One region of the Agromyces sp. LHK192 genome, then DNA from elsewhere that is predicted to be linked to it. Evidence: predicted binding sites of a transcription regulator. Region 1 holds the regulator's gene; the other holds the start of a gene.

Region 1 (5,547 bases):
TCCAATTGCCGAGGAGACGGATGCCAGCATCCGACGACTTCTCCGGATGGAACTGGGTCGCCGACAGCGGGCCGTTCTCGACCGCGGCGAGGAACCTGCCGCCGTGCTCGGACCAGGTGACGCTGGGTTCCGGGAACGGCGGCGAGACATCGAGCGTCCACTCCTGCGCGGCGTACGAGTGGACGAAGTAGAAGCGCTCGTGCTCGATTCCGGCGAACAGCGCGCTGCCTTCCCCCGGCTCGACCGTGTTCCACCCCATGTGCGGCAGCACCTCGGCGGGCAGGGCGCTGACGACGCCCGGCCATTCCCCGAGGCCCTCGGTGTCGACGCCGAACTCCACGCCGCGCTCGAAGAACACCTGCATGCCGACGCAGACGCCCAGGACGGGCCGCCCGCCCGCGAGCCGGCGGTCGATGAGCTCGTCACCGCGTACCGCGCGCAGCTGCTCCATGACGGCCCTGAAGGCGCCGACGCCCGGCACGAAGAGGCCGTCCGCCTCCATGACCGCGGTGCGATCCGCCGTCACCTGCACCTCCGCGCCGGCACGCTCGAGCGCCTTCGCCGCGGAGTGGATGTTGCCCGAACCGTAGTCGAGCACCACGACGCGCCGAGCTCTCGTCACAGGGCGCCCTTCGTCGAGGGGATGCCGACCACGAGCGGGTCGTACGCCTTCGCCTGGCGGAACGCGCGCGCGAACGCCTTGAACTCCGCCTCGGCGATGTGGTGCGGGTCGCGGCCGCCGAGCACGTTGACGTGCACCGTGAGGGCGGCGTTGAACGTGATCGCCTCGAATACGTGTCGCACCATCGAACCGGTGAAGTGCCCGCCGATGAGGTGGTGCTCGAAGCCGGCGGGCTCGCCGGTGTGCACGAGGTACGGGCGGCCCGAGATGTCGACGACGGCCTGGGCGAGCGCTTCGTCGAGCGGGACGAGTGCGTCGCCGTACCGCGAGATGCCTGTCTTGTCGCCGAGCGCCTGGCGGATCGCCGTGCCGAGGGCGATGCCGACGTCCTCCACCGTGTGGTGGACGTCGATGTGGATGTCACCGCTGGCGCGCACCGTGAGGTCGGTGAGCGAGTGCTTCGCGAACGCGGTGAGCATGTGGTCGTAGAACGGCACGCCGGTCTCGAGGTCGCTGCTGCCGGTGCCGTCGAGGTCGATCGACAGGTCGATGCTCGACTCGCTCGTCTCCCGCTGCACGCGAGCGGTGCGGTGGGGCTTCGGAGTGGTCATGCCGTCATCCTATTCGGCGCGAAGAGGGCGATCGCCTCGAGGAAGGCCGTGGTCTCCGCCTCGGTGCCGGCCGTGACGCGGAGGCATCCGTCGATGCCGATCTCGCGGATGAGGATGCCGCGCGCGAGCAGTCCCTCGAACACCGCGCGCGGGTCGTCGACGCCGCCGAAGAGCACGAAGTTCGCGCCGCTGCGGTAGGGCCGGAAGCCGAGCGCGCCGAGTTCGACGACGATGCGCTCGCGTTGCCCGCGGATCTCGTCGACCATCGCCAGCATCTGGTCGGCGTGCGCGAGCGCGCCGAGCGCGGCCGCCTGCGTCAGGGCCGACAGATGGTACGGGAGCCGCACGAGCCGGAGCGCGTCGATCGCCGCCGGGTCGCCGGCCAGGTAGCCGACCCGCGCGCCCGCGAAGGCGAACGCCTTGCTCATGGTCCGCGACACGAGCAGTCTCGGCCGGCCCGGCAGCAGGCTGAGCGCGCTCGGCGTGCCGGGATCGGCGAACTCGAAGTACGCCTCGTCGACCACGACGATGCCCCGCGCGGCGTCGACGACGGCCTCGACCGTCGCGAGCGACGCCGGGGTGCCGGTCGGGTTGTTCGGTGCGCAGAGCAGCACGATGTCGGGGTCGTGCTTCCGGATCGCCGCCACGGCGGTCTCGGGCGTCAGCTCGAAGTCGGCGTCTCGCGGCGCGTCGATCCACGCGGTTCCGGTGCCGGCCGACAGCAGCGAGTACATCGAGTACGTCGGCGCGAAGCCGAGGGCGCTTCGACCGGGACCGCCGAAGGCCTGCAGCACGTGCTGGAGCACCTCGTTCGACCCGTTCGCGGCCCAGACCTGTTCGGGCGCGAGGCCGTGTCCGAGGTACCGGGCGAATGCAGCGCGCAGTTCGGTGAACTCGCGGTCGGGGTACCGGTTGAGTCCGAGGATCGCCGACGCGACGCGCGACACGATGTCGTGCGCGACCGCCTCCGGGATGGGATGCGTGTTCTCGTTCACGTTCAACGCCACGGGCACGACCTTCTGCGGTGCCCCGTAGGGCATCTGACCGCGAAGGTCGTCTCGGATGGGGAGATCGTCGAGACTCGTCACCTGCTCAATGGTAGACGCGGCGCGAGAGGTGGGACGCCCTGCGACGTGCGGTCGGGCTGCGCCGGGAGCACTGCCGTCAGCGCCCCGCAGGCAGCGCGAGTTCCTGCCCCGGCTGCACGATCGGCGACTCGAGTCCGTTGATGCGGAGGATGTCGGCGATGACCTCGCGCGGGTCGTCGTCGGGGGCGATCATGACCGCGAGTTCCCAGAGGGTGTCGCCGGCACCGACCGTGACGGTCTGCAGCGCTCCGCCCCCGGATGCTCCCCCGGCGGCGGCGGGCCCCGACCCGAGCACCGACACGAGCGTCCAGATCACGAGCGGCAGCGCCCCGAGCGTCGTGAACACGAGTCGCCCACGACGGGTGAGTCGCAGGCGCGTCCGCGGTGCCGTTCCGGTGGGTGCGAGCCCGTCGAATGCGGTCGGTGCGCTGGCGATGCTCATGATTCCTCCCGTGCCCTCCGTGTGTGGATCCCGGCTGGATCCGTATCCGGCGCTCGGCCGGGAGCGCCGGATACGAATCTCTGTTCCGAATATATCTTCGAATGTTCGAACTGGCAAGCGTCGACCTCCGTCCGGACTCGGCTGCCGATCGGGCGACACGCTCGAACAGATGTTTGTCGCTCGCCCGTTCGGCGGATACAGTTTCGAATGTCCGACTCCAGTCGAACACCGACCACCGACATCGACCGCCGAGCAGCGTGATCCGGCCGATGGACGCCGATGAGGTCGTCGCCGGCACCGACCGCCGACGGCCGTGACGAGGGGCTCAACGTGACCACCGACATCGACCGCACTCCCGATGCGGGCACCCGCCGGCGCAAGTCGCTGTCGCCGAAGCAGGTGGCGATCCTCGAGGTGATCCAGCGCTCGGTCGCCGGGCGCGGCTACCCGCCGAGCATGCGGGAGATCGGCGACGCGGTCGGGCTCTCGTCGCTGTCGAGCGTCACCCACCAGCTCAACCAGCTCGAGCTCGCCGGTTACCTCCGCCGTGACCCGAACCGGCCTCGCGCGCTCGAGGTGCTCATCGAGCTGCCGGGCGGTGAGGCGCGCGTGCCGACGATCGGGACCGCCGCGCCCGTCGGCGACGCCGCGATGGTCCCGCTCGTCGGCCGCATCGCCGCCGGCGTGCCGATCACGGCCGAGCAGCAGGTCGAGGAGGTCTTCCCCCTCCCCCGTCAACTCGTCGGCAAGGGCGAACTGTTCATCCTGAAGGTGGTCGGCGACTCGATGATCGACGCGGCCATCTGCGACGGCGACTGGGTCGTCGTCCGTTCGCAGAAGACGGCCGAGAACGGCGAGATCGTCGCGGCGATGCTCGACGGTGAGGCGACCGTCAAGGTCTTCCGCCAGCGCGACGGCCACACCTGGCTGCTGCCGCGGAACAGCGCGTTCGAGCCGATCCTCGGCGACGCCGCCGAGGTGCTCGGCAAGGTCGTCGCCGTGCTGCGCACGGTCTGAGCTCCGGCCCGTCCGGCGCCGGCGTCGACGAACGGCCCCTCCGCCGGATCAGCTGCCGCCGACCGGCGCTCCGATCCGCGGTCCGACGTGACCGGCCTGCGCCGGAAGGCCCCGCAGCCAGCCCAGCACGGCGTCCATGAACCCGGCGTGGTCGTCGCGGAACACCGTGTGCCCGGTGCCGCGCACGGTCTGCACGGTCATGCCCTGGCGACGCATCCGGTTCGCGACCTGCTCGGTGATGAGCAGGCTCTTCTCGGCGAGCAGCACGAGGCTCGGCGCGACCAGCCGCACCGGAGGAACGAGCGGGCGCGTGTCCGCGAAGCCGAGGACCGTGCGCTTGTCCCAGTCGCGCAGGGTCGCGAGCTCGATCTCGACGTCCTCGGCGTGCCACTTGGGGTTCATCTTCACGAGTGCCGTCCGACGCGGGCGCGGTGCGATCGCGAAGAAGAGCTTGAACGCGAGTCCGCGCAGGCCGCCCGGAAACGCGAACGCCGGGTCGATGTAGATCGCCGCGCGCGGGGCGAGCCGGTCGGCCACGAGGCTCGCGACCAGTCCGCCGAGCGAGTGGCCCATCACGACGTCGGGGGCGCCGCCGAGGAGCGGCTCCAATGTCTCGACCACGTCGTCGGCCCAGGCCGACGGCGAGTACCGCCGGGCTCGGGGGCTGCGGCCGTGTCCGGCCAGGTCGACGGCGAACACCCGGAATCCGTGCGACTCGAGCTCGGCCGTCACGCGATGCCAGGCACGCGAGTCCGACATGATGCCGTGGATGAGGACGGCCGTACGGGGACCGCGCCCGGATTCGGTCACCGCGAGCTGCATGCCGAGCACGCTACCTCGCCGACCTGAGCGGAAGCCGCCAAGCGGCGGTGCGCACGATGTGCATCGTGCGCACCGCCGCTCGCCGGCGGAATGCGTCGGCGACGGCTTGCGTCGGCGACGGCTTGCGTCAGCCGCCGACCGAGGCGCCCTCGCGGACCGCACGCGTCGCGGCGATGATGTGCTCGAGCGACGCGACGGTCTCCTCGTATCCGCGCGTCTTGAGGCCGCAGTCGGGGTTCACCCACAGACGGGATGCCGGGATCTCGGCGACGGCACGCTCGAGCAGGCCCTGCACCTCGTCGATGCTGGGCACTCGCGGGGAGTGGATGTCGTAGACGCCCGGGCCGATGCCGTGGTCGAAGCCGCTCGCCGAGATGTCGTCGACGACCTCCATGCGGCTGCGGGCCGCCTCGATCGAGGTGACATCCGCGTCGAGCTCGCGGATCGCGTCGATCACGACCCCGAACTCCGAGTAGCACAGGTGCGTGTGCACCTGCGTCGCGGCGGCGGCGCCCGCCGTCGCGAGCCGGAAGGAGCCGACCGACCAGTCGAGGTACGCGGGCTGGTCGGCGCGCTTCAGCGGCAGCAGTTCGCGCAGCGCCGGCTCATCGACCTGGATCACCCGGATGCCGGATGCCTCGAGGTCTGCGATCTCGTCGCGAAGGGCGAGGGCGACCTGGCGTGCCGTGTCGCCGAGCGGCTGGTCGTCGCGGACGAACGACCACGCCAGGATCGTGACCGGTCCCGTGAGCATGCCCTTGACGGGCTTCGCGGTGAGCGACTGCGCGTAGGTCGACCAGGCGACCGTCATCGGCTCCGGACGCGACACGTCGCCCCAGAGGATCGAGGGGCGCGTGCAGCGCGAACCGTAGGACTGCACCCAGCCGTGCTCGGTGACGGCGAAGCCCTCGAGCAGCTCGGCGAAGTACTGCACCATGTCGTTGC
Region 2 (5,547 bases), 460 kb from region 1:
CCGCCGCCGGACCCGCCCTCGGGACCGAGGTCGATCAACCAGTCGGCGGACTTGATGACATCCAGGTTGTGCTCGATCACGATCACGGTGTTGCCCTTGTCGACGAGCTTGCCGAGCACCTTGAGGAGCTTGCGCACGTCCTCGAAGTGCAGGCCGGTGGTCGGCTCGTCGAGCACGTACACGCTGCGGCCGTTCGACCGACGCTGGAGTTCGGTCGCGAGCTTGACGCGCTGCGCCTCACCGCCTGACAGCGTCGTGGCGCTCTGCCCGAGCTGGACGTAGCCGAGGCCCACGTCGACGAGCGTCTTGAGGTAGCGGTGGATCGCGGAGATCGGCTCGAAGAAGTCGGCCGCCTCGCTGATCGGCATCTCGAGCACCTCGGCGATGTTCTTGCCCTTGTAGTGCACCTGCAGCGTCTCGCGGTTGTACCGCTGACCGCCGCAGACCTCGCACGCGACGTACACGTCGGGCAGGAAGTTCATCTCGATCTTGATCGTGCCGTCGCCGGAGCAGGCCTCGCAGCGGCCGCCCTTCACGTTGAAGCTGAACCGACCGGGAAGGTAGCCGCGCGCCTTCGCCTCGGTCGTCTCGGCGAAGAGCGTGCGGATCCGGTCGAACACGCCCGTATACGTCGCGGGGTTCGACCGCGGCGTCCGGCCGATCGGGGCCTGGTCGACATGGACGACCTTGTCGAGCTGGTCGAGCCCGGTCACCCGCCGGTGCTTGCCCGGGACCTTGCGGGCGCCGTTGAGCCGATTGGCGAGGACCCGGTACAGGATGTCGTTCACGAGCGACGACTTGCCGGACCCGGACACCCCCGTCACTGCGGTGAACACGCCGAGCGGGAAGTCGACGTCGACGTTGCGCAGGTTGTTCGCGGCGGCGCCCTCGACCGTGATCACGCGCTCGGAATCGATCGGCCTCCGGTGCTCGGGAACCGCGAGCTCTTTGCGCCCGGAGAGGTAGTCGCCGGTGAGCGAGGCCCGATTCTCCAGCAGGTCTGCGTACGACCCCGAATGCACGACCGTGCCGCCGTTGACGCCGGCGCCCGGGCCGATGTCGACGATCCAGTCGGCCATGCGGATCGTGTCCTCGTCGTGCTCGACGACGATGAGCGTGTTCCCCAGGTCGCGCAGCGCGACCAGGGTGTCGATCAGTCGCCGGTTGTCACGCTGGTGGAGGCCGATGCTCGGCTCGTCGAGCACGTACAGCACACCCGTGAGGCCCGACCCGATCTGCGTCGCGAGACGGATGCGCTGGGCCTCGCCGCCGGACAGCGTCGCCGCGGCACGGGCGAGGTCGAGGTACGCCAGCCCGACCCGGATGAGGAAGTCGAGCCGGAGCTTGATCTCACGCAGCACCTGTGCGGCGATCGCCTGCTCACGCTCGGTGAGCTCGAGCCGGTCCATGAACGCCCGCGCATCGGTGAGGCTCAGCCGCGAGACGTCGGCGATGCTGTGATCGTGGATGAGCACCGAGAGCACCTCGGGCTTGAGGCGCCGACCGTCGCACACCGGGCACGGCACCTCGCGCAGGTATTCGGCCCAGCGCGCGCGCTGCACGTCGGTCTCGGCCTGCGCGTACTGGCGCTCGATGTAGGGCACCACGCCCTCGAATCCCGAGGTGTAGCTCATGTCGCGGCCCCAGCGGTTGCGCCACTTGACCTTGACCTCGAAGTTGTCGCCCCGCAGCACCGCGCCCTTCGCCGTGCCGTCGAGCTCCTCCCATGGGGTGTCCAACGAGAAGTCGAGGTCGCGCGCGAGACCCGCGAGCAGCTTCTCGTAGTAGTTGTAGAGGCTCTTGCCCTGCGAGGTCCAGGGCAGGATGACGCCCTCGTTGATCGACAACGTCGGGTCGCCGAGGAGGAGCTCCTCGTCCACCGACATCCGCGTGCCGAGGCCCGAGCACTCGGGGCAGGCACCGAACGGCGCGTTGAATGAGAACGTACGCGGCTCGATCTCGGTGAGCTGGATCGGATGCTGGTTCGGGCACGACAGCTTCTCGGAGAAGGTCTGCCAGGCGTCGTCGCCGGCGAGGTCGACGTAGTTGATCTGCACCAGACCATCGGTCAGCCGCAGCGCGGTCTCGAGCGAGTCGGTGAGGCGGCCCAGGATGTCGGCGGATGCCACGAGCCGGTCGATCACGACGGAGATGTCGTGCTTCACCTGCTTCTTGAGCGTCGGCGGTTCATCGAGCCGGACCAGGTCGCCGTCGACCACCGCGCGCGAGTACCCCTGCGCGGCCAGGTCTCGGAAGAGGTCGACGAACTCGCCCTTCTTCTTCGACACGACGGGACTGAGCACCTGGAATCGCGTGCCCTCGGGCAGCTCCATCAGCCGGTCGGCGATCTGCTGGACGGTCTGCTTCTGGATGCGCTCGCCGCACACCGGGCAGTGCGGCACCCCGATGCGCGCCCACAGCAGACGCATGTAGTCGTAGATCTCGGTGATCGTGCCGACGGTGGACCGGGGATTGCGGTTCGTCGACTTCTGGTCGATCGAGACTGCGGGACTCAGGCCCTCGATGAAGTCGACGTCAGGACGGTCGACCTGGCCGAGGAACTGGCGGGCGTAGGCGGACAGCGACTCGACGTAGCGCCGCTGGCCCTCCGCGAAGATCGTGTCGAACGCGAGCGACGACTTGCCCGAACCGGACAGGCCGGTGAAGACCACCATCGCGTCACGCGGAACCTCGACGTCGACGTTCCGCAGGTTGTGCACGCGGGCACCGCGCACGCTCAGGCGGGAATGGGCATCGAGACGCGAGACTGGCACCTTTCGAGTCTACGGAGGGCCACCGACACGCACGGCGCCGTGAGGAATGCTCTCAGCGAACATACGTTCGAATCGCTGCTCCGTACTCGCCCCGCCGAACCGCGATCAGCCCAGGTGACCGGCCTTCTCCATCTGACGGAGCTCGCGCTTGAGCTCCTGCACCTCGTCGCGCAGGCGCGCGGCGAGCTCGAACTTCAGCTCGCCGGCGGCCTCGAGCATCTGCTCGTTGAGGTCGCGGATGAGGTCCTCCAGATCGTTCGCCCCCTCGGCCGCGATGCCCTCGCGACGGAGGTTCGGGACCGGAGCCTTCTTGCGGCCGGCGTCACGGCCCGCCAGCAGTTCGGCCGTGTCGGCCTCTTCGCGCGCCAGCACCTCGGTGATGTCCGCGATGCGCTTGCGGAGGGGCTGCGGGTCGATGCCGTTCACCCGGTTGAACTCGAGCTGCAACTCGCGCCGGCGCGTGGTCTCGTCGATCGCGCTCGCCATCGAATCGGTGACGACGTCCGCGTACATGTGCACCTGGCCGGACACGTTTCGGGCGGCGCGGCCGATCGTCTGGATGAGCGAGGTCGAGGATCGGAGGAAGCCCTCCTTGTCGGCATCGAGGATCGCGACCAACGACACCTCGGGAAGGTCGAGACCCTCACGGAGCAGGTTGATGCCCACGAGCACGTCGTACACGCCCGCGCGGAGCTCGCTCAGCAGCTCGACGCGGCGCAGGGTGTCGACGTCCGAGTGCAGGTACCTGACCCGGACGCCGGCCTCGGTGAGGAAGTCGGTCAGCTCCTCCGCCATGCGCTTGGTGAGGGTGGTGACGAGCACCCGCTCGTCGCGCTCCGCGCGGATCCGGATCTCCTCGAGCAGGTCGTCGATCTGCCCCTTGCTGGGTTTCACCACGATCTCCGGATCGACCAGCCCGGTCGGCCGGATGATCTGCTGCACGACCCCGTCGGCGATCCCCATCTCGTAGCGGCCGGGCGTGGCCGAGAGGTACACGGACTGACCGACGCGCGCCTTGAACTCGTCCCACTTCAGCGGCCGGTTGTCCAGCGCGCTCGGCAGCCGGAACCCGTGCTCCACGAGCGTGCGCTTGCGCGACGAGTCGCCCTCGTACATCGCGCCGATCTGCGGCACCGTGACGTGCGACTCGTCGATGACGACGAGGAAGTCGTCGGCGAAGTAGTCGAGCAGGCAATGCGGCGCCTCGCCCGGCGCGCGGCCGTCGATGTGCCGCGAGTAGTTCTCGATGCCCGAGCAGAATCCGATCTGCTCCATCATCTCGAGGTCGAACGTGGTGCGCATGCGCAGCCGCTGCGCCTCGAGCAGCTTGCCCTCGCGTTCGAGCTCGGCGAGCCGCTCGTCGAGCTCGTCGCGGATCGTGCCGATCGCGCGCTGCATCACGTCGGTGCTCGCGACGTAGTGCGAGCCCGGGAAGATCGGCACCGCGTCGAGCTTCTCCACGACCTCGCCCGTCAGCGGATGCAGGCTGAACAACGCCTCGATCTCGTCGCCGAACATCTCGATGCGGATGGCGTGCTCCTCGTACACCGGGATGATCTCGATGGTGTCGCCGCGCACCCGGAACGTGCCCCGGCTGAAGGCCACGTCGTTGCGCTGGTACTGCATCGACACGAACTTGCGGATGAGCCAGTCGCGATCGACCCGCTGCCCCACCTGCAGCGGCATCATCGCCGCGAGGTACTCCTCCGGCGTGCCGAGTCCGTAGATGCAGGAGACGGTCGACACGACCACGACGTCTCGCCGACTCAACAGGGAGTTCGTCGTCGAATGGCGGAGCCGCTCGACCTCGGCGTTGACCGACGAGTCCTTCTCGATGAAGGTGTCGGTCTGCGGCACGTACGCCTCGGGCTGGTAGTAGTCGTAATAGGAGACGAAGTACTCGACGGCGTTGTTCGGCATCAGCTCTCGGAACTCGGTCGCGAGCTGCGCTGCCAGTGTCTTGTTGTGCGCGAGCACGAGCGTCGGCCGCTGGACCTGCTCGATGAGCCACGCCGTCGTCGCCGACTTGCCGGTTCCCGTCGCGCCGAGCAGCACGACATCGGTCTCGCCGGCGTTGATCCGCCCGGCGAGCTCCGCGATGGCCTGCGGCTGATCGCCGCTCGGGCGATACTCGCTCACGACCTCGAACGGACGGACGGATCGCGTGGCCTGCATGCCCTCCAGTCTAGATTCGGCCACCGACACCGAACCCGGGGTTCGCCCGCGGCGATCACCGCCGCGAACGGAGCGGCGCGCTCAGCCCTTCGAGCGACGTTCTTCGACGATCCGGGCCCAGAGCGCGTCGGCCTGGCTCACGGTATGGCCGAGCGTGCCCGACGTGTCGATGACGACGTCGGCGATGCGCCGGCGCTCCTCGTCGTCGACCTGCGCGTCGATCCGCGCCTCGGCGTGCTCGGGCTCGAGCCCGCGTTCGTCGACCAGTCGCTTGACCTGTTCCTTCCGACCGGCGCTGGTCACGACGATGAGGTCGAACGGGTGGTCGACGGACGCCTCCACGAGCAGCGGCACGTCGTACACGACGATCGCGTCGGGGTCACGTTCGCCAGCCTCCCTGATGAGCCGCGCGGAGAGCTCGCGGACCGCGGGGTGCACGATGCCGTTGAGGCGCGCCCGCGCAGCGTCGTCGGCGAAGACCAGCCGCCCGAGCCGGTCGCGGTCGAGCGCACCGTCGGGGCGGAGCACGTCGGTCCCGAACGCCTCGACGATCGCCGCCAGCGCGGGCGTTCCGGGTTCGACCACACGGCGCGCGAGC

The links. Region 1 encodes LexA, which represses DNA repair genes until DNA is damaged. Its sites were predicted from a motif close to TCGAACANNTGTTCGA; they were not measured.
Region 2: the regulator LexA is predicted to act here: its motif matches at 2,830-2,845, upstream of uvrA (excinuclease ABC subunit UvrA).

What each region holds. Positions count from the first base shown of each region.
Region 1 covers NZ_CP034753.1:1,728,875-1,734,421, reverse strand. Annotated here, with positions in the region: gene hisH (imidazole glycerol phosphate synthase subunit HisH) at 1-622, opposite strand, end outside; gene hisB (imidazoleglycerol-phosphate dehydratase HisB) at 619-1,233, opposite strand; gene ELQ40_RS07715 (histidinol-phosphate transaminase) at 1,230-2,321, opposite strand; gene ELQ40_RS07710 (LysM peptidoglycan-binding domain-containing protein) at 2,398-2,763, opposite strand; gene lexA (transcriptional repressor LexA) at 3,043-3,780, shown strand; gene ELQ40_RS07700 (alpha/beta fold hydrolase) at 3,829-4,602, opposite strand; gene metE (5-methyltetrahydropteroyltriglutamate--homocysteine S-methyltransferase) at 4,730-5,547, opposite strand, start outside.
Region 2 covers NZ_CP034753.1:2,185,684-2,191,230, forward strand. Annotated here, with positions in the region: gene uvrA (excinuclease ABC subunit UvrA) at 1-2,774, opposite strand, end outside; gene uvrB (excinuclease ABC subunit UvrB) at 2,880-4,949, opposite strand; gene coaE (dephospho-CoA kinase) at 5,031-5,547, opposite strand, start outside.